2 regions of the Thermorudis peleae genome follow, and region 2 is predicted to be linked to the other one. Evidence: riboswitches for the same ligand, from Rfam matches in the RefSeq annotation. Region 2 holds a riboswitch; the other holds the start of a gene.

Region 1 (15,816 bases), 110 kb from region 2:
CCGCTGTTGGCCCAGCGGATCCAGCCCGTTTGTTGGCTCATCGAGGAGCAGGATGTCGGGGTCGCCAAGCAGTGCGCTAGCAAGCGAGAGCATTTGCCGCATGCCTTGGGAGTAGCTTTTGGCTGGCCGACGGCTGTGTTCGCTCAGCCCAACACGCTCACAAAGACTCGGGATGACGCGCGGGTCAACGTTATACGTACGGGCGAGGACGGCGAGGTTGTCTTCTCCGCTTAAGTATGGATAGAAGACAGCTGCTTCAGGCATAATCCCCACGCGGCGAAGTGCTACCTGCCCAGCTGGGGTATCAAGCTTCTGGCCAAAGAGCCGAATTTCACCGCTCGTCGGCTGAACAAGTCCCGCCAGCATCGACAGCGTCGTCGTTTTTCCAGCACCATTCGGGCCAAGTAGGCCAACAAGCTCACCAGCGCGCAACGTGAATGTGACATCCTGCACAGCGAAGCGCTGACCGTAGCGTTTCGTCAGGTGCTCAGCGCAGAGAACCGGTTGTTCCATGGATGCTCCAAGTGATCCAATCGGCCCGCATGAGCGCTAGAGATCACGGAATAATCCTGGCAGCAGCGCGGACTCTTCGTCGTCATCAAGTGGCTCAGCGGGTGTTGGTGCTGGCGTCTCTTCGCCGCTACCATCGTAGTGAATCCGATGCCGGAGTTCCGGCGCGGCCTGGCGAATTCGCTGTTCGATTTCCTGAAGTACGCTGGGATTAGCCTTAAGGAAGGCCTTCGCGTTCTCTCGGCCTTGCCCAAGCCGCTCGTCCCCCAGGTAGTACCATGCACCGCTCTTGCGGATAATCCCGAGGTCTGTGGCGACGTCCAAGACGTTTCCTACAACTGAGATGCCTTCGTTGTACATAATGTCGAATTCAGCCTGACGGAAGGGCGGTGCGACCTTATTCTTGACGACCTTGACGCGCACGCGCATGCCAACGGTGTCTTGGCCTTCCTTAATAACGTCGACCTTGCGAATATCAAGACGAACTGAAGCGTAGAATTTGAGGGCCATTCCTCCCGTCGTCGTCTCGGGATTGCCGTACATGACACCGATCTTCATCCGGAGTTGGTTAATAAAGATGACGGCAGTCTTCGAGCGGTTAATCGCGCTGGTTAGCTTGCGGAGTGCCTGGCTCATGAGCCGAGCTTGGAGTCCAACGTGCGCGTCACCCATCTCGCCTTCGATCTCTGCTCGTGGGACGAGCGCGGCGACCGAGTCGATCACGACAACGTCGACTGCGCCACTCCGCACGAGAGTTTCGGTAATCTCAAGCGCTTGCTCGCCCGTATCGGGCTGAGCAATAAGCAGACTGTCGAGATCAACACCAAGGCGCTCGGCATAAATCGGGTCGAAGGCATGCTCAGCGTCAATATAGGCGGCAACACCGCCAAGTTTCTGGGCTTGGGCAATGACGCTGAGGGCAAGCGTCGTCTTCCCGCTTGACTCTGGGCCATAGACTTCAGTAATGCGTCCACGTGGAATACCACCAACGCCGAGTGCGAGGTCAAGGGCGATTGCTCCCGTTGGGATGACCTCGACCTGGAGTTTGCTCGTATCTTCACCTAGGCGCATAATGGCGCCTTTGCCGTACTGTCGCTCAATCTGTGAAATGGCGAGCTCGAGAGCCTTCTGTCGATCTGCCATGGATGCCTGCCTTCCTGATCACCAGCGCCTTTCGGCGAAAGAATGTTCTGTCTTATGGTACTCCAGCGGTGCTGCAATGTCAACTAACGGGGCCACTGATGCGCTCGATCCGCTCGACTGGGAGTGTGAAGATGATTGCGCCACCAACTTCAACTTCGAAGTTCTCTGGCAAGTATAAGAGACCTGGTTCAACTGCCGGGACATAGGGGACGACGATCTCCTTACGGCGGCGGCAGGTTCGCCGAATAATTGCGAGGGTGCGGTTCACCTGGTCATCTTCGACGCCAAGGAATAGGCTAACGTTATCACGACGAAGTAGCGCGCCAGCACTCGTGATGCGGGTCATTCGTAAGCCCTCGGCGACCAGTTCGTCCATGAGTTTCTCAGCGTCTTCACTCTGAACGATCGCGATCAGAAGTTTCACGCGGTTCTCCACTTCACCTCTTATGTCTTGGTGTTCCAGCTTGAGCCGACCGATAGCATGCTGAGTATACGGCCAGCAGAATCGTCGCGCAATAGCATGAGAATGAACAATAGATGAACAGCGCAGTCAGGCATTGACCGCCGCGTCGGCGGCAAGCGACGCAAGCACGTCTCGAACGGTTAAAAGTCCTTGCCCAAAGACCCGGTTGATTTGCGTGCTATAGGCAAGTGTCCCATCGAAAACCACGGAAGGCTCCCCTTCTGCGATCACCTCACCCTCGGCGAGGAGTACCACCCAATCAGCACACAGGGCAATGAGTTCACAGTCGTGCGAGGTAAGTATGACAGTTTTTCCTTCCTCTGCCAGAGCGCGGAGATGTTGTGCAAGCACGTGCTTGAATTCCGGATCAAGTCCTCGCGTTGGTTCGTCAAGGAGGAGCACAGGCGGATCGTGTGCGACAGCAATCGCGAGAGCAAGACGTTGTTGCTCGCCAACACTAAGGTCATACGGGTGTTTAGCCGCAACAGCAGTGAGCTGAAATGCATGGAGCAGGTCCTGCAGTCGAGCTGCGCGTGAAGCCGCGTTCGTGTCAAGACTGGTGCACAGTTCTTCCTCAACACGTTCAGTAAGGAAGAGCGTGCTCGGTAGTTGAGGCACGTAGCCCATCCAGCGTGTGCGCTCTTCCACAGGGACTTTCGTAATGTCACGATCACCGAGCCATATCCGACCTTCGCGTGGCCTGATAAGACCGCGGATTGCCCGGAGCAGTGTTGTCTTGCCTGCCCCGTTCCGGCCGAGAATAGCCGTGACCGCTCCGTGCGGACAATGGAGTGTGCATGCTCGCAGCCCCCAACTGCCTGACGCAAACTGGACGCTAAGGCGCTCAACACGAATCCCAGGTTCCCGCGGAGCTTGGCGTATTACCCGCTTGGAGAGTGTCATCGGCTTGGCACGTACGTGTTGGCGTGCTTCACGAACAGTTAACGGCAGTGGCCGCCAGTCAAGTGCCATGCCAAGCTGGATAAGTGGCGGTGGGTATGGGAGCAGCGGAGCGATACTGCGTGGCTCGCCATCATGGACGATCTGACCATCTGCCATGATGACAAGGCGAGTACAGTTGCCGAGGACACGCTCAAGCCGATGTTCAGTCAGGACAAGCGTTAACCCGAGATCGCTCGTCAGCTGGGTTAAGACGCTCAGCAGCGACTCTGCCGCCCAGGGGTCAAGCTGGGATGTTGGCTCGTCAAGTGCCAAGATCGTTGGGCGTGTCGCGAGGGCAACGGCTAATGCTACACGCTGTCGTTCTCCGCCAGAAAGCGTGTGAATGCGGCGACCATGCAGTGCACTAATCCCAAGAATGTCAAGTGCTTCCTCAGTTCGGAGTCGTGCAGCCTGGGGACTAAAGCCAAGACTTTCCAAGGCAAATTGCAGTTCTTCTGCAACCCGGTCGACGACTACTTGCGTTTCAGGATCTTGAGCGAGAAATCCCACGAGATGGCTCAGTTGGGCTGGACGTATGGTCTTTGTATCACGGCCAGCGACATAAACTGATCCTCCGAAAGTGCCACCGGTGAAGTGAGGGATGAGGCCATTGAGTGTCCGCAACAACGTTGATTTCCCAGCCCCCGATCGGCCTGCGATCACCACAAATTCGCCTTCGTCGACCGTCCAGTTTGGAATCGTCAACGCTGGCGTGCTGCTCCCTGGATAGCAATAGCGCACTGAACGAAGTTCAATGATTGCCATATCACGTTCCTATGGTGAGTGTTGGAAGCGCAAGCAAAGCAGCTGCAAGAGTCGGATACAGGGCGAGTGGGGGAAGAGTCAGTGTTGGATAGGTAGAGTATTGGAGTATTTGTGGCTGCAGCAGAAGTGTGCCCCAGAGAATGCTAAGGCTCAGGATAGTCATGGCAAGACTGAGACGATGCGGGCGGTCCCATGGAAGCTGCAGGATACGCGGCCAAATGAGGATGACAAAGAGGCTGAGGCCAAGCAAAACGAGGCCAACGGCAATGCCTGTTACGACGCCGTTGGTGCCGAGAAGCCCAAGGATAAGCCCAAGCGTTCCACAGAGCAGGCAACCGAGGGCACTATATTCTTTCCAACTTGGTCGCATGCGGCCGTATCCGCGGCATTCAAGGGTTTCCGCAAGTGCGAGCGCATAGGTGAATCCATGGTGCAGCATGCTTGAAAGCAACCAGCTAAGCCGAATGCTCTGGGTGCTTGGAATCCCACGAATAGTTTGCGCCTCGCGGATGTCGTGAAAAGCCCGAACAGCGGAGGGGAAAATCGTTCCAGCAAGGGCAACGGCAACCGCCACTGAACTGAATCCTGGGGGAATAAGACGAAGGATTTCGAAGCCGTCGAGCGCTGCATATACGGTTATCCCAACGATAATAGCCGTCGTTAGGGCAAGCGCAGTGCACAAGCCGTACACCAATGCGTTGAGCGTAAGTGGCCCACCGACAATTGGCCATGATGCGGGCAGTTGCAGCATGACCCTGTCTCCAATATGAGCGGTGAGGACATTAAAGAGCACACTGACCACACTGAGCGTGCTGCTGATCACGAGCGATTGCCGGACTGCGCTCCACGAAGCAACCGAGAGTTGCACAGCGAGTACACTCAACACCGTTATCCCCAAATACCAGGGGTTCCGTGTTGATGAAATCAAGGTCAAGGCTGCGCCTGCCCAGAGGAGCCAAGTCAGCGCATTCATTCTCTCCCCCGTTGTGGCTTGATGTGCCGCCGCCAAATTGTCCAGCCCATCAACCCGATGATGGCGATGACGAGTGCTCCATAGATGCTGTACATGGCCAGTCGATGCTGCTCGCGTCCTGGCCGCTGTGATAGTGGTGGGGCAGATCCGACGCTCGGCCCATTGCTGACGATCGGCGTAGCCAGCACAGTCGGCTGCGCGAGGGTTGAGAATGGCGAAGGTACGGCACTTGCTGGAATCGTCGTTGGCGATGGGAGAGCAGAAGGGGAGGGCGAACCTAACGGAGGTGATGGCATGATCGCCGGTGGTGAAGGCGTTGCTGGTTGTGGTGTTGAAGCCATGGTCGGCGGTGATGTTGCTGCTGAAGGCGGTACGGTGGGGGGCACGGTTGGGGTCGAAGGGCGCGTTGGTATCACGGTCGCTTGTGCTTGAGAAGGAAGCGCAGGGGGTGGCGTTGGAGGTAGTGGCGATGGCCCTGCCGTTGGCTGCGTGTGGCGTTGGACGCCGGCCTGCGCTGCAATAGCATCGATTGACGTTGCCGGCAAGCCGCTAGCACCTGCTGTCCACGACCAACCATCGACATCGCCGTCGTGGATCTTGCGATTCGATGCCCCCACCGTCTGCAGTATCCATGTGCCCTCGGGTGTTAAGCGGTAGTAATGCCAAAAGTACGCAGGGTTACTATAGCTTTTGCAGAAGCAGTTCTCGGCTGGGCATCCTTCTTGGTTAATCGCGCAGACAGCAGCGCCAAGGCCAGGGTAGGTTGCAATCGTGATCGGTACCCCAGCCCGTTGCAAAAGGTCGAGCCCTGTGATCTCTGGTTCCGTAAACTCAACGTAGTGCATTTCGATGTGGCCGTCGCCATGACGAATGACGAGGCCAGCGCCGTTTGGTCGATCGGCGCTGGCCGTCAGCAGTGCAATTGGCCAAAGAAGGAGCGTGAAGATGAGGGCGAGAGGCCAGCGACGATGTCGCTGACCTCGGAATACCCGTCGGTGACGATTGTGCACCGGGTGATCGACCCTCACCGTTCCCTCGACTAGGACACTCCAAGTTGTTCAGCACCAAGACGTGTGAGGAGTACGTCATACCGCGTTGGCCAGGCACCGGGATGCCACTCGAAGCGGGCCCGCTCGAAGACCTGAACCACCACCCCGTTCTCGGTGTACTCCTCGCTCAGCGGATAACCAAAGACTGCAAGCCCGCCGAATTGCTCCCAGTAGGCCCGGAAGCCATTGCACACGTTGTGGTGTGTCTCCGGGAAATAGCGGCAGGCAGGATTTGTCGATTGTGGTGTCTGCTGGAATGCCGGGCCATGGGCATGGGTTGCTGCCCATTCAGCTCCGAGGCGCCCGAGGAGGATCATCGGCTGGCCTTGCATGTCGGGGTGCCACTCAAGCCGAGCTCGCTCGAACCACTGAACCACAGCTCCCCGTTGGGCGTCATAGTATGGACGTGTCAGTGGGTAGCCAAGGTTTGGCAACCCCCCAGCTTGTTGCCAGGTTGTTCGGAAGGCGCCACAGAGGTTGTGGTGGGTCTCGGCAAAGAAATCGCAATCGAGGCTATCTTGAATTTCATCCTGTCGAGCGACAACTGAGGCGCTTTGGAGCATGAACGGGAACGGAACGGCAGCCAGGGCAGGAAGTGCTTGGACGGTCGCGAGGAGATTGTCGTCGGGACTGTCATTCCGCCAGCGAAACGCTCCGTCGGCATTGGCAAAGCGGAGCAGTGCTGCCGAGGCGTTATGCCAATCGTTGCTTTCGGGATGTTGCCCAGCGGCGAGGGTCGCCTGGATAGCTAATGCCGTTGAGTTGGCGTCACCGTCCTGCCCGGGCTGATAACCAAAAGAACCATCGGGTTGCTGGACGGTGTGAAGATACCCAAGCCCCTTGACGATTACCGGGTCATTTGCGGCAACGCCCGCTGCACGCAACGCCTGCAGCACGATTGCGGTTGTGTTGCTATCCCCGGCGCCAGCATCAGTGCTTCCATCCCATGCCCAACTGCCGTCTGCTCCCTGATGTGCGATGAGTCCCTGAACCGCTTGCTGTGGGATCTCGACTTTGGCTGCTGCAAGGGCCAGAAGTGCATAGGCATCTGCAAAGAGCTGCGAAGAGTAGAGCCCCGTCTTTGGATCGTAGGCTTGCGTAATTTGGCGAATAAGATCAAGCCCGCCAAAAGAACGTGGGGACTGGCCACTTGCGATAACGGCAAGTGCAAGTTTTGCTGCTCCGCCAACGGTGTTGGCGTAGTTTGTGGCTTGCGCCGCAAGGAAGTCAAGCGGGGACTTTTGATTACGCGTAACACTGGCTGGGTCAATCCCGAAAGAGGCGAGTGCGAGCACGACATCACTGGTGGTGCTTGGATCACTTTGTCCTTTCAAGCCGGGAAAGCCCCCGTCATCCTTCTGCTGGGTCAGGAGCCACCGAACTGCACGGACTCCAGTTGTCGCAGAGGCCAGCGTATCAGCGTGGACAGTAAGGGCCGGCGCGAGAAGAAACGTGAGTGCCAGGATAAGAGCAGACAAAGGTCGCCAACGTTGGCCAAGCACGATCTTCCCCTTCCCAATCATCGCACTACCATATGGTCACTGCCGCACGAGGCTTGTGCAGTGTTCGACAATATGCTCGTTCTGAAAGTTATCGTGGGGATTGTTCAGTGCTGTGGGATAGAGCGGCACATCTGCGTCCTCCCCCCTTCGCTCGAGGCAGGTCGGACACGGCGGCAGCGGTAGACCTGGCTTCGTCGCTCTCATGCGACGTCACAGTTGCGGCACAGCCCCGGATTTGCACCGGAGTTCCCCCATGTGGACGAGAGGGCGTCATGTCCCCACCGCTCTCGCACCTGCCGCCGTCTCGCGAACCGATCAGTCACCAAACCATGCGCCTATCACGGCGCCGCCTTCAGTTTGACTGAGGAAGAGAAACGCTGTCAAGCAGTTACCAGTAGCGCAGAGCGTTCCGAAAGATCTGCTCTAGCGCCTTGCCATCAACTGGGCGTGGTGAGTTCACGAGCAAGCGTTGCTGTTTCAAGGTGCCGTCAACGAGTCCTTCAATGTCGCGTTCACTGTAACCGAGCGCCTCAAGTCCATTGGGGATGCCAAGGTCTTGCATCAATTGTTGGATATAGTCAGCAACGGCTTCTGCGGCAGCGCGAACCGGCATGCCTGCAGTGTTTATGCCAAGCATCGCTGCGACCTCAGCGTGGCGCTCAGGCCACGCTGGCGCGGTAAACCGGAATGCTGCGGGCGCGTTAATAATGACGGAGAGTCCGTGGGGCACAATCGGCTCATCAACGTTGTAGTCCGGTGGGAAGTAGTCGCGCACCATGCCAGCTACTGGATAGGCCATGGCGTGTGGAATATGCACGCCAGCATTGCCGAATCCAATGCCGGCAAAGGTGCTGGCTAAAAGCATGTAGCTCCGCGCTTCGACGTCGAGCGGATTATAGACAGCGCGGCGTAAGTACTGCGCTCCCCAGCGAATTGCTTGCGCACTCCAGAGATCGGCGACTGGATTTGAGCCAATATACGCGGGACGTTCAGCAGGATTCGTTACGGCTGGCCGAACATGGTATGGCTTGGCGGTATAGGACTCGATCGCATGGCACAGGACGTCGAAGCCAGCGCAGGCGGTTACCATTGGTGGGCAGGAGAGGGTATTCAGTGGATCAATAATGGCAAGACTTGGGCGAATGTAGCGGTGGGAAATTCCCGTTTTCACCTTCTGTTGCAACAGGTCCAACACGATGACTGCGGTTGTCTCACTGCCGGTCCCAGCAGTGGTTGGGAGCGCGATGTGCGGTTTGAGTGGACCGGGAACGGGCTTCCCTTGTCCGATCGGCTTGTTGATGTAGTCCATTAACTCTCCAGGATGGGTGCTGAACAAGTTCATCGCCTTCGCCGTGTCAATCGTGCTGCCTCCACCAAGCGAAATAAATGCTTCTGGCTGGACTCGACGGGCAAAGGCGATCGCGTCATTGAGCGAGCGGTCGGTTGGCTCAACATGGACAGCATCATATATTTCGAGTTCAACACCAGCGTCACGAATGACCTGCTCAACTCGATCGACGAAGCCAAACTGGCGCAAGTTCCGATCCGTCACGAGGAGCGCGCGCCGGATGCCGAGTCGGTTCAGCTCGTAACCCAATTCGAGTGTGGCACCGATCCCAAAACGGATGGGCACAGCGTCAACGGCAATAACTGTTTCGGTCGGCAAGAGCGAGTCCCGTGGCATATGAGTGCCTACCTTTCATGTGCACTGCGCATTACTCGTAGTATTCTGGTGCTTTCTTCAGTTCTCGGAACTTGTCCATGTCATGGCCATAGCCAATCACCGCGTTATATTTACGGGCGAGTTGTTTGATCTCATACATTGAGCGGAAGTATGCGACTGTATCATATACGATGCCGGAGAGGTGCCATTCTTTGAGATTGCGCTCAAGATAGATGGCGTCAGACGTGAAGATGAATGTGCCGGAGTGCTGGGTATGGGCCACCATGCCAATTAATCCCGGTGTATGGCCAGGCCAGTGATAGAGGTGTAAGTCCGGAGCAAGCTCGAGATGATGGCCAACCATAAGTTCATAGTTAATTCCTGGTAACTCGAACTCTCCTTTGACATACGCACCAGAGAAATCAACTGGGCCAACATGGGTCACTTTCAATGCATGCGCGAGTTCATCCTCGTGCACAATGATTCCCCGACTTCCAGCCTTGGTTCCACGGAAGAAATCAAGGCAGCCGCAGTGATCAAGATGTAAGTGCGAAATGATAATAATATCAATGTCGCTCATCTTGAGACCAAGTTGGTCGAGTTGTGCTGGGAGGAGTTGGCGATCCGTTGCTCGGTAGGGAAAGATAGGTTGGAGTTCCTTTGGCCAACGCTTCTCCCATTCCGGGTGACAGGTTGCATCGTAGAGAACCCAGCCAAGTTGTGGATGCTCAATTAAGACTGTGTAGGTAGGAATCGTTACCCATTCAGCAGGTGGATGTTGATTATCAACGGTGGCTGGGTGAGGAATGTGATAGAGCCAGGCGTAGTCAAGGTCGAGTGTGCCGTTGTCGAGGATGAAAACCTTCATGATCTACCTCCTACCTCGGCTGTCTAATAGACCGAATCCTTTGGTACTCGGCACTGCAGTGCCCTCGCTGATCTTGCAGAAGCCGACCCCTCGGCAATACCCGGAGTAGGAGGGTGTTGTAGCGGAGTCGCGTCGGGGAGGCTGCTACAAAACCAACTGGAATTTCTCCCCATTCTAGTGGGGGCCTTTGCGCCTTGTCAAGCAGGTTCTTGATGCTGAAATCGATGCCAAAGGGGCTGTACAAAAGGCCAACCATTGCTTGCAATGCCGTGCAAGCCGGATTACCCTCTGGAAGATGACTGGGTAAGTGTGATGGGCAAGTGGCGGAGTGACGTGGCAAGCAGTTGTGCGGCGTGGGCTCCTGATACACTCGCCGCGTGTTAATACGAACGCATTTTGGCGCAGTGTCAAGGCGCGGCCGGTTCATGAGGGCGTCAACCTCCTCATCTTTCGCCCGTTGGGGTATGTGCTTGCCCGTGCGCTTCTGCCAACGCGGGTGAAGCCACCCCACATTGTGCTCGCCCATACAGCGCTTGGCATGGTTGCTGCACGCTGTATTGTGGCACATGCCGACCTGCCTGCAGCACTGCTCCTGCAAGTGAAAACCCTCTTGGATAACGTTGACGGACAACTTGCGCGGCTACGGGGCGAGGAGAGCGCACTTGGCCGGTATCTCGATACAGAGGCCGATTTCGTCGCTAACGCTGCGTTGTTCTGGGCACTTGGTCGCCGGACCCGTGCACCGTGGCAAGCGCTCCTGGCGTTTGGCTGGTTTACGCTCGTGCTCTCGTGGGATTTCAACGTCGAGTATTGCTACCGACACGTGCGTGGTGAACGCTTCCGGCCAGCGTTGCCTGAACCCGAACATGGCGTGGCACGGGTCCTCGGACATCTCTACCAGTACTTCTTTGCACCGCAGGATCAGCTTATTCGCTGGATTGAACAGCAAAGTTTTGCATGGATAACGCGCCATGTTTCGCCAGAAGAGCGCGCGAGGCTAGCGTTGCATTGGTGGGACCGATCGGTCCTTATCGCAGTGGTGAATTTTGGTCTCACGACGCAATATTGCTGGCTGGGATGGTTTGTGGCGCGTCATCGCCCACGAGGGTTTCTCTCGTTTGTTCTGGCGCAAGGACCGTACTTAGGGCTGGTTTATCTATGGCGCATCTTTCGGATTCGCTGCGCTATCCAATCCCAACGGTCGCTGCGTTAATTCAAGGCCCCTCAGCACGTATCTTACTTGTGCGGACGACCAAGTGGCGAGGCCTTTGGGGCATCCCTGGTGGCAAAGTCCAGTGGGGCGAGCGGCTTGAGGATGCCCTCCGGCGCGAAACCCGGGAAGAAGTCGGGCTCGAACTGGACACAATCAGGCTGCTCCTGGTTCAAGAAGCGATTTTTGATCCCCAGTTTCGTGAGCCGATGCATTTTCTCTTGCTCAATTACATTGCCTCGACAACCATGGAGAAGGTGACGCCGAATGAGGAAATTGTCGATTGGGCCTGGGTTCTTCCCGAAGCTGCACTCACGTATCCGATGAACAGCTATACGCGTGTCTTACTAGAGCGCTATCTCCAAGAGCGGCGTACCGCGGCGGAATAGAGCAGTGCGGACTATTGGGCAATGCTTCGCTATACTCAGTAGCAATGAGGCTTGTGCTCGGAGGGGATGTTCCCAGGTGGTTGTTCTGGGCGGGAGCATAAGCCGGTAATGCCAATGTCAACGCGTCAAGTTTACTGTGGCCATCGCAAAGCTGTGTCAAAACCGTACTGCTAAGCGGCAATTCGGCGCGAAAGCGCATGCACACTCGCGTAGCGATATGGAGTAAGAGAGCAGGGCGGTCCGACCAATTCTCAAACGCTTCAGCGGTTTTCATCGTATTCCCTGGAGAAAGGAATGTGTGGGTAACAAGACAGCAAGCAAGCGGAACGCGGCCCTATTCTATCAATAATTTGTTATTCCGAGAGGGGTTAGCTAATGCGGAACGATCAGATCATTGAGATTGAGGACACTGGTCTTGCATTCGCGACAACGTGTGATATCGAGCGATTGCAAGCGCTTGCTCGCGAGTGGCTCGAGCTCCTCGGTGAAGATCCTGAGCGTGAAGGGCTGCAGAAGACCCCAGAACGGATGGCGAAAGCCTGGGCATTCCTCACCCGTGGCTATCGCCAAGACTTGGATGCCATTGTCAATGGGGCGATTTTTCAAGCAGAAGACAGTGCGATGGTTGTCGTCAAAGGGATCGAGTTTTATTCGATGTGTGAGCATCATCTCCTTCCATTCTTTGGCAAAGTACATATTGGCTACATTCCAGATGGGAAGATTCTTGGTCTCAGTAAATTTGCGCGAATAACTGACATGTTTGCGCGCCGACTTCAGGTGCAGGAACGGCTAACGGTGCAAATTGCTGAGGCTATCCAGCACGTTCTTCAGCCGCGCGGTGTCGGCGTTGTGATCGAAGGGGTCCACCTCTGCATGATGATGCGGGGAGTTGAAAAGCAGCATTCGCAAACCACGACCAGTGCGATGCTAGGCGTCTTCCGTGACTCACGCGAGACACGCGAAGAATTTCTGCGCTTACTCCAGTAGAGTTGAACGCTTTGCTAGAATCCTTCGCGAACCAGAGTGGTGGAGTACGGCGGTCATTCCGCCGTACTACTTTCTCTTGGCGGTGAGCAACGGGATAGACTGGGAAGGGTGTTCAATGCCGGTGAAGATCCTGGGCATTGCCGGAAGTTTGCGTCAAGGTTCCTACAATCGCCGCCTCCTTGATGTGGCTGCATCGCTTTTGCCCGCTGATGCAACGCTTGAGATCTTTGACCTGCATGGCATCCCGCTGTACAACCAAGACGTTGAACGGGCTGGCTTACCGGAACCAGTTCGCGCCATGAAAGAGGCTGTGCGCCGGGCTGATGCCGTGCTCATTGCCACGCCTGAACATAATTGGTCGATCCCTGGCGTGTTGAAGAATGCGCTTGACTGGGTTTCACGTCCACCGGGCGACAATCCCTTCCGGGGGAAGCCAGTTGCCATTATGGGGGCATCAACTGGCCTTATGGGAACAGTGCGTGCGCAGCTGCATTTACGCCAGGTTCTTGCCTATCTTGAAGCGTATACGGTTACTCGACCGGAAGTACTCGTCGCGCAAGCAGCCGAGCGTTTCGATGCCGAAGGCCGTCTCATTGATCCGACGGCCCGTCAGCTGATTGCCGATCTGCTGCAAGCACTCTATGAGCTGACCGTGCGCTTGCAGGCTGGAGAGCGGATGGTCAGTGCTCGGCAATAGCGCTTCCCTGGTGCAGCCTTCTCATCCAGCGTGCGCATCAGGTGGGCATCGATGGCCCTGGAGTTGCATCACGTGGCCATAAGGTCGTGTGATTTTCGGTGCCAACAACAGACATGAGCACGTGGTGGATAATCTGATGAGTCATGAGAGCTTGACAGCGCATTATCGCCTGATTAGGCTTACCGCAGATTTTGAGCTTCCATGCTAGCCCGTGGGAACAGGAGCACGTGAGGAAGGAGTGGGCAGGATATGCACGATAAGGCGAGTGCGGCGTTTACCGCAGCCCTCACACGGCGAGATCTTTTGCGACGTGTTGCTGCCTTTGGGGCCAGTGCTGCCGTGACAGGTCTACTGGCTGCGTGTGGCGGCGGTGGTGGGAGCCAGGCAACTCCGACGATGGCTTCGGGCGGTGCGGCAACGCAGGCGCCAAGCGGCGGTACGACAGGGAATACCCCTGCTGCGACCACTGGCACACCAACGACAGCAGCTCCAGCAGCCAACCGGCCCACTCTCCGCTATGGCGTCTATGCTGCCGATATTCAGACAGTCGATCCGCACTATTCGGCTGCAACGCAGGACCGCAATATTGTCGATATGGTCTACAACGGACTGATTCGGTATAAGCCTGGATCGAGCGATGAATTTGAGCCCGATCTTGCCGAGGTGTTACCCGAGCCGCAGATGGAGAACGGTAAGCAGGTCTGGGTTGTCAAGATCCGCAAAGGGGTGATGTGGCACCCCAGCCCCAAGACCGATGCGTATGAGGTAACGGCCGACGACGTTGTCTTCTCGTTCCAAAAGGCCGCTGACGCCAAGCGGTCAGGCTATTCCGGCGATTATCAAGGGATTACGGTTCAGAAAGTCGACGACTACACGGTTAAGTTCATTCTTGATCAGCCGCTCTCGAAGACATTGTTTTATCCCAAGATCGCTAACTATCAGGGCGGCTTTATCATGAGCAAGAAGGCGGTCGAAGCCCTCGGCCTCGATGCGATGAAGACAACACCGGTTGGCACTGGGCCCTTCCAGCTCAAGAGCTATACGCCGAAAGGGCAGATGGAGCTCGTTGCCAACGATAAATACTTCCGTGGTGCCCCGAAGCTAGCTGGGGTGCTTATTCGTTTCATGCCTGATGCATCGAGCCGCGAGCTTGCGCTCCGCACCGGTGAGATGGATGTCATTAGTGGCATCCCCGATTCCACCTGGGTCAAGCGAATTAATCAAGAGCAGAATCTGCAGGCCGACGTCTTTGGCGTTGGTGAGTCAATTGTCATTCACCTGAACATGTCCAAGCCGCCGCTCGATGATCTCCGCGTACGGCAAGCGATCTTCTATGCCATTGACCGTGACGCACATGCTGGAGTCTTCGGCGGGCCGCCAGTCGCTGAGCTCGTCTACTCGGCAGTGCCGGCGCAGTTGATGCCAGGAGGGTTGACCAAGGACGAGGCACAAGCGGCTGGAGTGCTCTATGGCAAAGATGTCAACAAGGCGAAGCAACTCCTCCAATCAGCTGGGGTCTCGAATCTCACGTTAGAATGTGTTACTTCGGAGCGTGAAGACTATCGCAAGACATTCGAGGTACTCCAGCAGGAACTGGCCGCAATTGGGATTCAGTTAAAGCTGAACGTTGTTGATCATTCAACCTATCATAGTCTGATCCGACAAGATAAGAACCCAATCGTGGTCTACGTCGCATTCCGGCCCAATGCTGACGTGATTCTGACTCAGTTCTATCTCTCCAGCTCAATTGTCGTCACTGGCAAGAGTCCGATCACGAACTTCTCGCACTATGACAAAATTGATGACTTGATCCTCCAGGCGCGGACGGAGCAAGATCCCAACAAGCAAGCCCAGCTTTGGAAGCAGGCCAATATTAAGATTCTGCAGGATTGCGTGGCGTACCCGCTGTGCTTTGCGAACCAGGTTGTCGGCCGCTCGAAGGCGGTTGATTATGGGCATCCGCTCAAGGCGGTTCTGAATCTCTACCCGTCATTTACTGAGCAGACGACGGTAAAGCGCTAGGGTCGCTGCGGTATAGGGGCACAGTATGCTCCGTTACATTATCCGCCGGCTGCTTTTTGCGATTCCGACCGTGTGGGCTGTGCTGACGATCATTTTCGTGATCGTTCGGGTGGCGCCAGGTGATCCGGCCACGGCTGTGTTGGGTGAGCAAGCGTCGCAGCAGGCTATTCAGACGTTACGTGAGCGCATGGGGCTGAATAAGCCGATCTGGGCACAATATCTCGACTATTTAACTGGTCTTGCACATGGGGATTTTGGTCGCTCATTGATTAATGGGCAGCCGACGGTTTTGCAGATTCGCCAAGTGTTTCCGTATACGCTGGAGCTTGCGACCGCAGGACTGGTATTGGCGATCCTGATTGGTGTGCCGCTCGGTGTTGTCACGGCGGTGCGGCGCAATACTGTCGTTGACTATGTTGGACGCATTGTGTCGCTCGTTGGGCTTTCGCTACCAGCGTTTTATCTTGGTGTACTGCTCATCTTTGCTTTAGCCGTGAAAGTGCGACTATTCCCTGCAGTGGGAGCAGCACCATTTTCACAGCCGACAGCGAATTTGCGTGCGCTTGTCTTGCCGGCCCTAACGCTCGGGCTCATTGAATCGGCCTACATCATGCGGTTAACGCGTTCCGCAAT
Region 2 (15,816 bases):
CATGCAATCCGACGCGTCGACCTGGACCACGGCACTGTCGAAACCATCGCGGGGGCTGGCCAGCTTGGATTCACCTATGCAAGCGCTGGCCCTGCCCGTGAACGCGATTTGCGGAGCCCATGGGCCTTAGCGTTGGATGGAACAACACTTTACATCGCAATGGCTGGCATGCACCAGATTTGGGCACTTGATCTCGTCAGTGGCATGCTCCGCCCCTACGCTGGCTCGGGCATGGAAGGCATCCAAGGTGGGCCGCTGGAACGGGCGTGGTTTGCTCAACCAAGCGGGCTTACCCTTGGTAACAATGTGCTCTACGTAGCAGATAGTGAAGCGAGCGCAATTCGGGCTGTTGATCTGCCCCGGGTTGGGAAAGCACCCCGTGACCTGCTCGTTCACCGGCTCGTCGGCGTCGGTCTGTTTGATTTCGGCGACCGGGATGGCACTGGTGACGCGGTGCGGCTGCAACATCCGCTTGACGTAGCCTGGCAGGCTGGCACGCTCTACGTTGCCGATAGCTATAACAACAAGATTAAACGGCTCGACCCGATAACGCGGGAATGCCGAAGCTGGCTCGGCACCGGCCAGCCAGGACTGCAGGACGGCCCGGCTGACAACGCAACATTCTGGGAACCCGGCGGGCTGGCTGTCGGCAACGGCGTACTCTACATCGCTGACACGAATAATCACGCGATCCGGACGGTCCACCTCCAAACTGGCATAGTCCAGACCCTTGTACTCAGGTAGCCGCACGCATGCTATGATCGTGCGCGAGCATTGCGTCGGCTCACGACACATATTGACGTCAGACGTTTGGAGGGCACATGAAGCCAAAGGTTATACAAGCATTCGACCGGTTCTCGCGTTGGACTGCATGGGCCATGGGACACCCGGTGGCCTTCATTGCTGCTCTGTTCGGCATCGTCATTTGGGCGGTAAGTGGACCCATCTTCCACTTCAGCGACACCTGGCAACTCGTAGTTAATACAGCTACATCAGTGCTCACCTTTCTGATGGTCTTCCTCATTCAGAACGCAGTCAATCGCGATAGCGTGGCAGTGCAACTCAAACTTGACGAGCTTATTCGCGCCCTCGAAGGAGCACGCAACAGCATGCTCCGGATTGAAGACCTCAGCGAGGAAGATCTTGCGCAACTGCGCGCATACTTTGATCATCTCGTTTCACGGGACACGCCTCCACCGCCGGCTCCCGAAGCCTAATCGCTGCATCGCCCATCATGATCATTGCAAGTGATACCCTCAGGGGGTATAATCCCTAGAGGAGTATCACACGTACGCATCGGCGTGCATGGAGGATACGATGGACAGCATGCCACCTGAACACAGCGAGCATTCTGTGAAGCGAGTCGATTCGTATCGCCAGGACAAAGCACGCATTCTTGCCCGTTTACGCCGTATCGAAGGGCAAGTGCGAGGCATTCAACGCATGATCGAAGAAGATCGCTACTGTGTTGACGTCTTAACTCAGCTCTCTTCGGTCATTGCCGCAGCTCGCAGCATCGGCTTGCTCCTCCTGGAAGACCACATCCGCGGCTGCTTGCTAACCGCTGCACCAGAAGAGCGCGAGATGCTCATCCAGGAGCTGACGGAGGCCGTTGAGCGATTTACCCAGAGTGTGAGCTAACGATGAACACGACGGAAACGCGCGACCGAATACCTGAACAACAAACAGGATCACCAGCAGAGGCAGTGCTCGCCATTGAAGGAATGACGTGCGCTTCGTGTGTCCGTCGGGTTGAACGTGCGCTGAGCAAGCTACCAGGCGTAGCACAGGCATCGGTCAACCTTGCGACGGAACAAGCTCGCGTTGTCTTTGATCCCACAGCAGTAGACGAAGCGGCCCTCGTGCAGCAAGTCGAAGCAGCAGGCTACGGCGCGCGGGTGTTGGAGGTACACAACACTGACCAACACAGTGACGCCGGAGAGGCGCATGCTGCGATCGTGACACTTGCGATCGAGGGTATGACCTGCGCTTCCTGTGTGCGACGCGTCGAACGGGCGTTACAGCGCGTGCCGGGCGTTGCCGAGGCAACCGTCAACCTCGCAACTGAGCAAGCCCAAGTACACTATGATCCCACCCAGGCTACGATCGATGCGATGCTCCGCGCGGTGGAAGCTGCGGGCTATCACGCGCAGGTCGTTGATGAACCAAGTGGAACGGAAGCAGCAGCCGAAACAGAAGGATCGAACGATCAACAGCTTGCGCGCCTGCGTCGTGATTTGCTCCTCAGCGCCATCCTGACAGTTCCTGTTGCCGTACTCAACATGTTCTTCATGCACTGGCCAGGTGTTGACCTCGTCCTCCTGGCCCTGTCGTTGCCAGTGTGGGCATACGCTGGTTGGCGCTTCCATGCTACGGCACTGAAGAACCTGCGGCATGGCCAGTTCACGATGGACACGCTGGTGAGCTTAGGCACGACAGCGGCATTTTTCTACTCAGCATGGAACACGATCCTGCCACGTCTCACCGCCTCGCGACTCCACCATCAGGCGAGTATGCAGCTGTACTATGACACGGCAACGGTGATCATTACCTTGATTCTGCTGGGGCGCTACCTGGAGCGGCGCGCTCGTGGACAAACGTCAGCTGCAGTCAGTGCACTGGTACGGCTGCAACCGAGCACGGCACATGTTATCCGCGGCGGGCGAGAGGTCGACATACCAGCGAGTGCGGTCCGGCCGGGTGACCTCGTCATTGTGCGGCCAGGCGAGCGGATCCCGGTTGACGGCATTGTTGTCGAAGGTCGCTCTGCCGTTGATGAAAGCGCGATGACCGGTGAAAGCATCCCCGTTGAGGAAGCGCCGGGCAGCCAGGTCCTTGGTGGCACCGTGAACACGACAGGGACGTTTACTCTTCGGGCAACGCGGGTCGGCGCTGAGACGACACTTGCTCAAATTATCCGGCTCGTGCGGCAGGCGCAGGGGTCAAAGGCACCGATCCAGTCTCTGGCTGATCGCGTGGCCAGCGTCTTTGTCCCAGTTGTTATGGCCGTCGCTGCCGTGACATTCGTCGGCTGGTACTTCGCCACCGGCACGGTTGGCCAAGCATTGCTCCCCGCTGTCGCTGTGCTCGTTATTGCTTGCCCGTGTGCAATGGGCCTTGCAACCCCAACGGCGATCATCGTCGCAACTGGTACTGGTGCGAGTCACGGTGTGCTGATCAAAGGTGGTGAGGCACTTGAGCGGGCCGCTCAGCTCACGACGCTCGTACTCGACAAGACCGGCACGGTGACGAACGGCAAACCTGAAGTGACAGACGTGGTGCCGCTCGCCGAGCTGGACGAGGCATCTGTGTTGAAACTAGCAGCGCTGGCGGAATCCCGCAGTGAGCACCCGCTTGGTCGGGCCATCGTCGCCGCGGCACAAGCCCGTGGGCTTGAGCTAGACGGGACGGTTACCAATGTCCAAGCTGAACCGGGCCTTGGCATTCAGGCCACGATCGAGGGCGCGCCAGTGCTAGTTGGTAATGCACGATTTTTAGCGTCGCAGGGCATTGCGCTCGGCGAAGCGCAGGCGATCGTCGCCAAGCTGGCTGCCGAGGGGAAGACCGCGGTCCTTGTCGCGCGCTCTCACCAAGTCGTGGGAGTCCTCGCCCTGGCTGACACCCTCAAGCCGGGCAGCCGTGAGGCTGTCGAGGCACTTCGTGCTCTGGGACTTTCCCTTGTGCTGGTAACCGGTGACACCACAGCGACGGCCAAGGCTATTGCATCCCAACTCGGGATCGACCGCGTGATCGCGGAAGTGCTACCTCAGCAGAAGGCCGAGATCGTACGAACGCTCCAAGCACAAGGTGAACGTGTCGGCATGGTTGGCGACGGGATTAACGATGCCCCGGCGCTTGCACAAGCCGACGTTGGAATCGCGATAGGGACTGGGACGGACATCGCAATTGAAAGCGGCGACATCGTCCTGATCGGCGGCGACGTGCGCGGCGTAGTCACCGCGCTAACGTTAGCGCGGCGCACGCTGCGGACGATTCGCTGGAACCTCTTCTGGGCATTCGCGTACAATGTCATTCTTATCCCGGTTGCTGCAGTCGGGCTACTGAACCCGATGCTTGCTGCTGGTGCTATGGCCTTCAGTTCAGTCTTCGTCGTCACCAATTCGCTGCGCTTACGGAGTCTTTCAGCAACGCACTGTGGCACTGCTCCAAGCACCCACCTACAACCCCGCACGTCCTAAACCGTCGATGTCAAGCCATCTCGACACCATGGCCAACCTGCCACACTGTGACAGGTTGGCCAGCAGCACCATTGGCCCTTCGCAGCAAATCCGCTGAAGACGAGCGAAAGCCCGCCTCGGATTATGTCTCCTTGCCTCCCTGGCAACCCTTGCCGCTTCCTTGACGCCTGACTAGACTAGGGGATGACCACAAGATGCAGGGGCAAACAGCGAGAAACACTCAGCATCTTGTGGCCCGGCCGGGAGCGAGTGCCGGGAAGTCCGGTGCAAATCCGGCGCTGCCCCGCAGCGGTGAGCGGGGACGAACGCCGCAGCGAGGCGTCACCCCAGGCGCACTCGCGTGTCACTGGCGGAAACTCCGCTGGGAAGACGCGGCAAGTAGGGTGATCCGCAAGCCCGAAGACCGACTCGCTCCCCTCTGGCTGCGATTGCGTCTCGCGGGTGGGCGCAATGCAGCGTGCCGCAGATGACCGCACTGTCGGTCGTGGAGGCTCGCGACAACACGGATGCCGTCGCCGTGTGGGCATGCGCATTCCCGGGAACACACGGCGTGGTGTGACCATCGGCATCACGTCACCCGCCTGAACTCACACTGAAGGGAGGACACCATGGTTGCAGAACTCCGCGCACCTGCATCGCTGGCGACGTCGTTGCACACTGAGGCCGTACCATCAGCTGCGTGGCTCGAACAGCGCATTCTTGACTCCCTCCAGCGCCTGCCAGAAGAGCCTGAAGCACAGGCTGACGCCGCGCGAGCGTTGCTGGCGAAGATCGCATTGGAGATTGCTGGGCAGCCACACCTTGCCTACCGTGACTACTTTCCGACGTATGTACGGTACGGCGTCGAAGTCGGTGCGCTTGATCCAGCCCTACTTGACTACGACCTTGAGTTGCTAGCGCAAGCCATTGTCCCGGAACGGGATGCCCTTCTGAGCTACGTTGCACTGGCAACACTGGCTGATCGCTATCTTGTGCGTCATCCCGAAACGCGGCAGCTTCTTGAAGCCCCGCAAGCGCTCTGGATGCGGGTAGCCATGGGTTTGGCGTTGCGCGAACCACGCGGGGAACGTGAGCAGTGGGCGCTCCGCTGGTATAAGCTGATGAGTACGCTGCACTACGTACCGAGCACGCCAACGCTCTTCAATGCCGGCACACCGCATCACCAATTGGCTTCCTGCTACCTCGCTGAAGTCGAAGACAGTCTGGAAAGCATCCTCAGTTCGGCACACGAATTTGGGATGCTCGCCAAATATGCGGGTGGGATCGGCACGGCAGTAAGCAAGATTCGCGCGGTTGGCTCACCGGTCAAGGGCATCAACGGTACGAGTGGTGGCCTGATTCCCTTCCTCCACCTCTATGACGCACTGCTTGCCTCAGTGAGCCAAGGTGGACGGCGACGCGGCACCATGTGTGTTTATCTCGAGCCGTGGCACCTGGAAGTCGAAGCCTTCCTCGACCTACGGCGCAATGCTGGCGATCCCTATCGACGCACACCGTCGCTCAACACTGCGCTATGGATCCCCGATGAATTCTTCCGACGTGTCGAGGCTGATGCCGACTGGTACCTCTTCGACCCGGCTGTTGCGCCCGAACTCCCCGAGTTGTTCGGCGAAGCATTCAGCGCGCGCTACCGCACCCTCTGCCAACAGGCTGCGAACGGCGAGCTACCGCGCCGCGCCTGGCGGCGCCTGCCAGCTCGCGAACTTTGGCTGCAGATACTCGCCAGCCTCATGGAAACCGGCCATCCCTGGATCACGTTCAAGGACACGGCAAACCATCGCGCTATGTTGGCCGGCATGATCCACTCAAGCAATCTTTGCACCGAAATCTTCTTGCCAACAAGTCACGAGGAGGTTGCCGTTTGCAACCTCGGCAGTGTGAACCTCGCACGCCACCTGCGAGCCGACGGCACGATGGACTGGGATCAACTGGCTCACACAGTGCGACTTGCCATGCGAGCGTTGGACAATGTGATCGATCTCAACCTCTATCCCTCACCACGAGCCGAAGCGAGCAATCTGCGGAATCGACCAGTTGGGCTGGGGATGATGGGCTTTGCTGAAGTGTTAGCCCGGCAAGGGCTGTCGTACAACGCCCCAGCAGCAGCTGAACTCGCCGATCAGCTCGCTGAGTTCGTGAGTTACCACGCGATTTTGGCTAGTCACGAACTCGCAGGCGAGCGCGGGAGCTTCCCAACCTTCGCCCAGAGCCGCTGGGCACGCGGACAAGTGCCGATTGACACCATCGCCGAACTCGATGAGCGACGCGAGCAGCCGATCGCGGTCGATCGCACCATGCGGCTGGACTGGGACGTTGTTCGGGAACGCGTGCGACGTGGGATGCGGAATGGCGCGGTGATGGCTATTGCCCCAACGGCAACGATTGCCTTGATCGCAGGGACCACACCAAGTCTCGACCCGTATTACAGCAATGTGTTCAGCCGGCAGACGCTCTCGGGCAAGTTCCTTGAAATTAACCCAGTGCTGGTGGAGAGCTTGCGTCAGCGCGGGTTATGGACCGCACTCGTGCCCCGACTCATCGAAGCCCGTGGCGACCTACGGCAGATTCCCGAATGCCCGCCAGATCTCGTCGACCGCTTCCCCACTGCCTACCAGATCACGCCCGAAGCCTACATTGAGGTTGCGGCACGCGTCCAGAAGTGGGTTGACATGGGTGTAAGCCGCAACCTGTACCACCATGCCGACCGCCCTGGACAGCTGAGCGAGGTCTATCTCACAGCATGGCGCAAAGGTCTCAAGAGCACCTATTACTGCTTCGTCCAGCCACGCATGCAGGCAGAACAGTCGACGGTTGCGGTGAACAAGGCACGGCGACGCCCACAGTGGGTGCAACTCGCTGAGCAAGACGTGCTAGCACAGAACAGCATGCATAGCGCAAATGGCGCCCATTGCAGCCTCGACGGCACGTGCGAGAGCTGCCAGTAGCCCCGGCAAAGTGATGAACACAGACGCGGAAGAAGGAGGCAACAGCAATGGCAGAAGCACCAGCGCGCTCACTCCTTGGTGGTGATCCACTCGCTGCCGTTGAGCTTTTCCCTCTACGATATCCCTGGGCGTATGCTCATGTACAACAAGCCAAACATAATACCTGGTTCCCGGAGGAAGTCCCGCTCCATGATGACGTGCGTGACTGGCACGAGCGACTCAGCGATGAAGAGCGACGAGCGGTCGAGATGTTCTTGGGCTTCTTCAATCCCATGGAATCGCTCGTTACGACGAACCTGCTCCTCTCGCTCTACCGGCCAATCACGGCACCGGAAGTACGGCTCTACCTCGCGCGCCAGGCCTGGGAAGAAGCGAACCACACTATGGCATTTGAATATGTCATCAAGACGTTGCCAGTCGACCGAGCGCGGGTCTTCGCGCTTCATACCGATCACCCCGATGTCGCTGCCAAGGAGGCGTTCCAGCGTCGGCTAATCGAAGGATGGCTTGTTGAGCCGGACATTTCGACAGTCGAAGGTGTGCAGCGATTGTGCCATAACCTCATCGGTTTCTTCGTTGTGCTGGAAGGAATTTTCTTCTATTCAGGCTTTGCGCTGGCACTGGCCTTCCGACAGCGAAACCTGCTACGCGGGCTGTGCAGTATCGTCGATTGGGTGTTGAAGGACGAGAGCCTGCATCTTTCGTTCGGCATCCACCTGATCACAACATTACTCGAAGAGCATCCAGAGATTATGACGCCAGCATTTGCACAAACCGTCCAGCAGCTCATTCTCGAGGCAGTGGAACTCGAAGAGCGGTATAACCGCGCAGTCCTGCCGCAGCCGATCATCGGGCTCAGCGCCGACGCGCTCAACGGCTACGTTCGTTACGTGGCTGACCGGCGTCTCGAGGAACTCGGGCTCCCGGCCGCGTTTGGCAATCCTAACCCACTCAAGTGGATGGCCACCCAGCTTGATGTACCAGAACTGGTCAACTTCTTCGAGGCACGCAACGTGCACTATGAAGTTGGCCGTGAGCGCAGTTAGCCATACACCATGCGCACCGGCGCCGGGGCGGCAGTACTGGTCAGCCCCGGCGCCGATCTCATTCCTGCATGGTCGAGCGTCAGCGACAACGGCTGGCTATTCGGACGAGGGCGTAACAGCCAACCCTGATTCAATCAGATACTTGCGATACTGGTCACGCAAAGCAGCCTTCAGGAATTTGCCGGTCGAGGTCTTCGGAATCTCAGGGACGAAGATGAAGGCATCCGGCAACCACCAGCGTGGGAACTGCTGTTCAAGGAACGCGCGCAACTCTTCCGGAGTAGCGTGCTGGCCTTCCTTGAGCACCACCAGCGCGATCGGCCGCTCGAGCCACTTGGGATGCTCGGCCGGCACGACAGCAGCTTCGGCAACTGCGGGATGCGCCATGAGTGCATTCTCAAGACGCACTGAGCTGATCCACTCGCCACCGGACTTGACCACATCCTTCGCCCGATCCTGGATTTCAACCCAGCCCTCGGGATCGATCGTCGCAATGTCGCCTGTGCGCAACCATCCATCCTCAGTAAAGGAGCTAGCACCTTCAGGGTAGTTGTAGTACGCGCTGGCAACCCATGGAGCGCGCACCTCCAGCTCACCCATGGTCTTGCCATCCCACGGAGCAATACCGTTCTCATTGCGAATGCGCACTTCAAAGAAGGGCAACGGTCGACCAGCCTTCGCGCGATAGCGATACTGCTCATCGAGTGGCCGTTCAAGCAACTCCTTCGTTTGCCCAACGAGCAAGCCAATCGGCGTTGTCTCGGTCATGCCCCAGCCAGTGTAGACATGAATCCCATGCCGTTCCTGGAACCCCCGAATCATGGCCTCGGGCGCGGCCTGACCACCCGATGTAATAGCTCGCAAGCTTGAGAGGTCATACTCGCCAGGATGCTTGTCAAGGAACTGCAGCAAGCCGAGCCAGATCGTTGGCACACCAGCGGTGAACGTGACACGCTCCTGATGGATCAACTCAGCCAAGCTCTGGGGATCGAGGTGAGGACCTGGGAAGACCTGCTTGGCACCGAGCATGGTAGCTGTGAAGGGCATCCCCCAGGCATTCACATGGAACATTGGCACAACGGGCATTAACACATCTGATTCTGAGAGAGCAGTACAGTCAGGCAAGGCACTGACCAGCGAATGGAGCACAATGGCACGGTGCGAGTAGAGAACGCCCTTTGGCCGCCCGGTCGTGCCCGAGGTATAACACATGGCTGCAGCTTGCCACTCGTTCAACTCACGATAGGTGAACGCATTGGGGTCTTCAGCTGCGAGCAACTGCTCATAGTCGAGCATTCCCTCGGGCACTGGGCCAGCGGCGCCGACGACAATGACATGCTCAGGTTGAACGCGGTCGCGCACGCGCTCGAAAACCGGCAACAAGATTTGGTCAACTAAGATCACGCGATCTTCGGCGTGATTGATGATATAGGCTAAGTCGTCGGGCGGCAGGCGTAGGTTAAGGGTATGCAGCACCGCACCCGTCGCTGGGATACCGAAGTAGGCTTCGAGATGCTGATGATGGTTCCAACAGAGTGTCGCAACTCGATCACCCTCCTGGACACCAAGGCGTTGCAGTGCAAGCGCAAGTTGCTTTGTGCGGCGCGCCATATCGGCGTAGGTATAGCGGAATAGCTCCTTGTTGGGGAGCCGGGTGACGATTTCCTTATGGGGGAAGAATGTTTCGGCTCGTCGAAGCATGGCAGGAAGGGTGAGTTGATAGTCCATCATGAGTCCGCGTAACATTGCCAGGCTCCTCTCCAACGGTTGCGTGCTCTCAGTGTTCCGCAAGCGCACCGCGCGCCACACTAGAAGGCTGGCACACCCGCAGCGGCTGTCGCTGCTGCGATTGCCGCTTTGGCAAGCTCCCGCACGATAATGTTGCGCTGGATCTCGCTTGTACCCTCGTAGATTTGCAAGAGCTTGGTGTCGCGGAAAATCTTCTCGATCGGGTAATCGATGCTGTAACTGTTCCCACCAAAGATTTGCATTGCCTCCGTTGCGGCCCACATTGCACTATCAGCAGCGAACGCCTTCGCAAGGGCAGCCTCGAGCGTATTGCGCTGCCCTTGGTCAGCAAGCCAGGCAGCGTGATAGGTGAGCCACCGAGCGGCATTGAGACGGATTTGCATCTCCGCAATCTTATGACCAACAGCCTGATGTTGGATGATCGGCTGGCCCATCGTGCGCCGCTGGAGGGCATATCGCAGCGATTCATCGAGGCAACGCTGGATCACACCAACACCAAATGCCGCGACCATCGGACGGGTGCGGTCAAAGACTTTCATCGCGATCAGGAAGCCATCGCCCTCGTTCCCGAGACGGTTTTCAGCAGGCACCACGACATCAGTAAAGGTAATCTCGCCATTCTGCACGGCACGCTGACCGAATTTGTGCAACTTGCGCACTTCAATACCAGGCGTATCCCGCTCGACAATGAAGGCACTGATACCCCGATGGCCAGCCGATGGATCAGTCTTGGCAAAGACCACCATGAAGTTTGCGTGCGGGGCATTGCCAATCCAGCGCTTTACGCCGTTAATGACATAGTGGTCGCCACGGCGTTCAGCACGGGTCGTCATACTGGCAACGTCAGATCCCGCATCGGGCTCCGTGACAGCATAGCTTGCATATTCGCCTTGGGTTAAGCGAGGCAACCAGCGGCGCTTCTGTTCCTCCGTGCCAGCGATGATGATCGGTTCAGCCGCCAGGCCGTTCATGCCGAGCGCCGTCGCCATGCCTGGGCATGCCCAAGCGAACTGCTCGCTGACGATCGCAACGTCAAGCGCGCCAAGGCCTGGGCCACCATATTCACGCGGGATGCCAAGTTCTGTCAGCCCTTCAGCACGAGCACGAAGGATCACTTCGTGCGGATGGGCCTCTTCGCGGTCATATTTGGCAGCGACTGGCAAAATCTCCCGTTCGGCAAAGGCTCGAGCGCGATCACGAAGCGCTTGCTGTTCCGGTGTCAACTGGAAATCCATGGCAACCCTTCCTTTCCTTGCGCGCACTACCGTGAGGCCTTGCCATTGGCAAAGACTTCAAAGATGCCCGCGGCACCCATTCCACCGCCAATGCACATCGTGACCATGCCGTAGCCACCACCTTCACGGCGGAGAGCATGGACAAGCGTCGCCGTCAGCTTCGCACCAGTCGCGCCGAGTGGATGGCCGAGCGCGATTGCCCCGCCTTGGATATTGAGACGCTCGCGTGGCAATTCCGCTTCCTTAATGACAGCGAGCACCTGGGCAGCAAAGGCTTCGTTCAGCTCAATACGTTTGAGGTCATCAAGATCAATGCCAGCACGCGCAAGCGCCTTCGGGATTGCCCGGGCAGGACCAATGCCCATAATGTCTGGATCAACGCCAGCCACCGCGAAGGTAACGAAGCGCGCAAGTGGTTGCAGGCCATGGGCTTCGGCAAATTCGCGGCTGGCGAGGACAACGGCAGCCGCGCCATCAGAATAGGGGCTAGAGTTACCAGCAGTGACCGTGCCATTGACCTTGAAGGCTGGCCGCAGGGCCGCTAGCTTTTCAAGTGACGTATCAGGTCGAATCGTTTCATCACGGGTAAACCAGCGGGTCTGGCCATCGCCATCCGTGCCAACTGGAATCGGCACGATTTCGTCATCGAAGAGGCCAGCATCCCACGCCTGCGCTGCTTTGCGATGGCTCTCAAGCGCGTACGCATCTTGCTCTTCCCGAGGGATGCCCCAGCGCTCAGCAACGCGCTCCGCAGTGAAGCCCATGCCGATGTACGCCTCGGTAAGCTCAGGGTGAATGCGCGTATGGTAGCCCGACATCGGCATCTGGCTCATCATCTCAACGCCGCCAGCAAGAACAAGGTCAGCCATACCAGTCATAATCGACTGGGCCGCCATCGCAATGGTCTGTAGTCCACTTGAGCAGAATCGATTGACTGTGGCACCTGGGACACTTGTCGGGAAACCGGCGCGCAAGATGGAGAGCCGAGCAACATTGAGCCCCTGAGAGGCCTCGGGCATGGCGCAACCCCAGAGCACATCGTCGAGCTTGCCAGGATCAACACCAGCACGTTCGACTGCTGCACGCATAACCGCAGCTGACAAATCAACCGGGTGGACATGGGCAAGTGCGCCATCTGGCTTGCCGCGGGCCACCGGGCTCCGGACTGCACTCAAAATGACTGCTTCACGCATGGTTCGTGCCGCCTCTCTAGTTTCGCAACGGCTTGCCATTTTCGAGCATATAGACAATGCGCTCCTGCGTCTTCGCTGTGCCAAGTAAGCGCAGGAACGCCTCACGCTCGAGATCAAGTACCGTCTGTTCCGGAACAGTTCGGGCCGGCCCTTCGCCACCCGAAAGGATGAGGGCGAGTTGCTCGCCAATGAAGGCATCATGCTCGCTAATTTGGTTCGCCTCGCGCGCTGCCCAGATCGCGTAACGCAGATTGCCAAGCGCTTCATTGCCCAGAACCTGGATGGGGCCAGGCACTGGTGGAACATAGCTTGGCGCGAGGAGCAGGACACGCGCTTTGGCATCGGCGATAAGGCGATCACGGTTGATCGTAATCCCGTCACTCGGCCGCAGATAGCCCAAGCTACGGGCCTCAAACGCGCTGCCGCTTACGCGAGCAAAGGCAATGAGGTTGAACGCACGGCGAACAGCCTCAAAGGGATCAGCCTGCTCATACGGTTGCAGTTCCTCGCTGAAGCGCCGGAGCAGGGCCGTCGTGCCACCGCCAGCCGGGATGAGCCCAACGCCCGTCTCAACGAGACCAATCGCCAGTTCTGCTGCAGCCTGCACATGATCGGCATAGAGCGCCATTTCAGCACCGCCGCCCAGCGTCATGCCGAAAGCGGCTACAACAACGGGGAAGGGCGCATCACGCAGCCCTGTCGTCATGCGCTGGAAGCGACGCACGGCTTGATCAAGCATGTCCCATTGCCCTGCCTTGGCCAGCGTCAGAATTTCAACCAAGTTCGCGCCAGCGGAGAAGACACGGGGATCTTCGTTGCCGATGACTAAGCCAGCGTAACCCCGCTCAACGATAAAGTCGATAGCGCGTTCAATCATCGTTAACACGCCATCGCCCAGCGTGTTCTGCTTACTGCGGAATTCAAGGAGCACCACGCCATCGCCGAGATCAAGGAGTGCGGCATCGGGCGAGGCAAGTAACTCCCGCTGCTCTTCTTTGATGAAGCGCAGTGAGATTTGCCCAGGCGGCGGTGTAACCGGCTTGCGGCCACCGTCGAGCGTGAGCACCAGGCGTGTACCGTTCTGACGCTGGTAGAAGGCAGGACCAGCCTGCTGCAGCAACGGCGGCTCGTCCAGCCCGTGCTCACCGAGCAGGTGCCGAACAGTATCAAGCCCAAGCGCATCCATGGTGGCAAACGGCCCAAGTTCCCAGCCAAAGCCCCACTCAAGCGCGCGGTCGATATCAACGAGATCATAGGCAATCTCAGGAGCTCGCATCAGCGTATAGTGGAACGTCCGAGCGAGCAGCGCGCGTAGGAAGGGGCCATAGTTGCCTGGCAACTGCAATGCACCGCGTAGACGCTCTGGCAAGGGCTGGCGCAGCAAGGCTTTCACTTCTGGCGTCGCCAGCTCCTGACGCGGACGATATTCACCGGTCTTCCAGTCAAGCGTGAAAATCGCCCGGCCTTCGCGACGATAAAAGCCCGCGCCAGTCTTTTCGCCTAGCCGACCTTGCCGTGCCATCTCATGCACCCAGTCAGGCAACGCAAAATCGTCGCCCGTCGTTGCCCCGAGTTCGCCGGCAACATGCTGGAGGATATCGAGACCAGTCAGGTCAGTAGTGCGGAACGTGGCCGAGCGTGGTCGCCCGAGGAGTGGTCCTGTCAGGCCATCAACCTCATCGACCGTTAGATCAAACTGCTCCATGAGCCGCAAGGCCTGCACCATGCCATAGACGCCCAATCGGTTCGCAATAAAGCCCGGCGTATCCTTGGCCCGCACAACGCCCTTGCCGAGTATGTAGTCGGCAAAGTGCGCCATCGTCTCAACGACTTCCGGATCAGTCTCAGGCAGCGGGATGATTTCCAACAGGTGCAGGTAGCGCGGCGGATTGAAGAAGTGCGTGCCAAGGAAGCGGCGTCGGAAAGCTTCGCCGCGTCCCTCGGCCAAGATGTGGATCGGAATACCGGAGGTATTCGAGGAAACGATCGCCTTAGGATGCACGATTGACTCAAGCTTGGCGAACAGCGCTTGCTTCGGCTCGGGTTGCTCAATGATTGCCTCAACAATCCAGTCACACTCAGCGAGGCGTGGCAGATCGTCATCGATCGTTCCCAGAGTGATGAGCGCAGCACGAGCGGGGTCATAAAACGCTGGGGGCCGCGCCTCTAATGCTCGACGCAGCCCCCGTTGGACGACTTCAAGCCGTTGGCCAGTCCCGGGCACATCAAGCAGGACAACCGGGATGCCGACCGAGGCAACCAGCGCAGCGATGCCGCTGCCCATTGTGCCCGCGCCGACAACCCCAACGCGCCTGATCCGCATTCGCTTCCCCTTACTACCGCATACCTCGCCGTTAGCAGCAGGCGAGTATCGCGGGCTAACCCGAACTCCATTGCACGCTCATCCAAACGCAGTCTATTACAACGGTAGCGCGTGGCCTGACTGTTGTCAAGGTTGATGGCATCTTCTTTTTTTGGACTGCAACCTGGCCAAGCCTTGACAAGTCTTGTGCAGCTAGCGAGACTCGCGTCGAGAGGATTGCGGGAATGTGATATGGATGAAGCGGGAAACCTGAGCGTTATTCCAGGCGTCGAACGGCTTAAGGCAGAAGGTTGGCCACTCAGGCATGGCGCTCGGGTTGGGCTCCTCACCAACCCGACCGGCGTTGACCGACAGCTACGGAGTACTGTCGAGCGGTTACGCGCCAGCGACTGGGTCAAGCTCGTTGTGCTCTTTGGTCCGGAACACGGGGTGTGGGGTGATCGGCAAGCAGGTGAGCCGGTACCACACACCACTGACCCCCACACTGGCCTGCCCGTCTATAGCCTGTATGGTGAGCAACGGGCGCCAACGCCAGCTATGCTAGAAGGCCTCGATGCCATCATCGTCGATCTGCAAGATGTGGGAGCCCGGTTCTATACCTACCCGAGCACACTCTTTGCCCTCCAGGCAGCCGCAGCCCAGGCTGGCGTACCAGTTGTTGTCCTTGATCGGCCGAATCCGCTCGGTGGCGCGATTGAAGGGCCACGACTCGATCCATCGCTGCGCTCGTTCGTCGGCATTTTCCCACTGCCGATTCGACATGGTCTGACACTCGGGGAACTTGCTCGACTCTTTGCCCAACAGGCAGAGTGGCCCGAGCCGATCATTGTGCCAGTCGCTCATTGGCGGCGAAGCCAGCGCTTCGACCAGACTGGCCTGCCGTGGGTCCCGCCTTCACCAAACCTGCCCACGCTGACGGCAACATTCCTCTACCCTGGGACGTGTCTCCTCGAGGCAACGAACTGTTCAGAGGGGCGCGGCACCACGCTGCCATTTCAGCTGGTTGGTGCCCCTTGGATCGACCCCTTTGTTCTCGCGGAGACTGTAAACGCAGCGGGGCTGCCAGGCTTGCGGGCTCGTCCGGCTTACTTCATCCCTCAGTGGAGCAAACACGCCGGAACACGTT

The links. Region 2 has a riboswitch for cobalamin ahead of N675_RS05805 (ribonucleoside-diphosphate reductase subunit alpha). Riboswitches for the same ligand answer to the same signal wherever they lie in the genome.
Region 1: it holds a riboswitch for cobalamin, as region 2 does, so the genes downstream of both, N675_RS13620 (prenyltransferase/squalene oxidase repeat-containing protein) here and N675_RS05805 (ribonucleoside-diphosphate reductase subunit alpha) in region 2, are expected to answer to the same signal.

What each region holds. Positions count from the first base shown of each region.
Region 1 is NZ_JQMP01000003.1:710,235-726,050, forward strand. It holds gene N675_RS06305 (ABC transporter ATP-binding protein) at 1-513, opposite strand, end outside; gene recA (recombinase RecA) at 550-1,653, opposite strand; gene N675_RS06315 (cyclic-di-AMP receptor) at 1,733-2,077, opposite strand; gene N675_RS06320 (ABC transporter ATP-binding protein) at 2,204-3,823, opposite strand; gene N675_RS06325 (energy-coupling factor transporter transmembrane component T family protein) at 3,825-4,796, opposite strand; gene N675_RS06330 (hypothetical protein) at 4,793-5,806, opposite strand; gene N675_RS13620 (prenyltransferase/squalene oxidase repeat-containing protein) at 5,836-7,347, opposite strand; adenosylcobalamin (AdoCbl) riboswitch at 7,479-7,616, opposite strand; gene N675_RS06345 (hydroxyacid-oxoacid transhydrogenase) at 7,736-9,031, opposite strand; gene N675_RS06350 (N-acyl homoserine lactonase family protein) at 9,063-9,878, opposite strand; gene N675_RS06355 (CDP-alcohol phosphatidyltransferase family protein) at 10,207-11,091, shown strand; gene N675_RS06360 (NUDIX domain-containing protein) at 11,037-11,477, shown strand; gene folE (GTP cyclohydrolase I FolE) at 11,853-12,464, shown strand; gene N675_RS06370 (NADPH-dependent FMN reductase) at 12,580-13,161, shown strand; gene N675_RS06375 (ABC transporter substrate-binding protein) at 13,411-15,183, shown strand; gene N675_RS06380 (ABC transporter permease) at 15,209-15,816, shown strand, end outside.
Region 2 is NZ_JQMP01000003.1:600,765-616,580, reverse strand. It holds gene N675_RS05825 (thioredoxin-like domain-containing protein) at 1-744, shown strand, start outside; gene N675_RS05820 (low affinity iron permease family protein) at 822-1,217, shown strand; gene N675_RS05815 (metal-sensitive transcriptional regulator) at 1,318-1,641, shown strand; gene N675_RS05810 (heavy metal translocating P-type ATPase) at 1,644-4,199, shown strand; cobalamin riboswitch at 4,430-4,625, shown strand; gene N675_RS05805 (ribonucleoside-diphosphate reductase subunit alpha) at 4,808-7,144, shown strand; gene N675_RS05800 (ribonucleotide-diphosphate reductase subunit beta) at 7,192-8,190, shown strand; gene N675_RS05795 (long-chain fatty acid--CoA ligase) at 8,287-9,936, opposite strand; gene N675_RS05790 (acyl-CoA dehydrogenase family protein) at 9,999-11,174, opposite strand; gene N675_RS05785 (thiolase family protein) at 11,201-12,367, opposite strand; gene N675_RS05780 (3-hydroxyacyl-CoA dehydrogenase/enoyl-CoA hydratase family protein) at 12,384-14,690, opposite strand; gene N675_RS05775 (exo-beta-N-acetylmuramidase NamZ family protein) at 14,922-15,816, shown strand, end outside.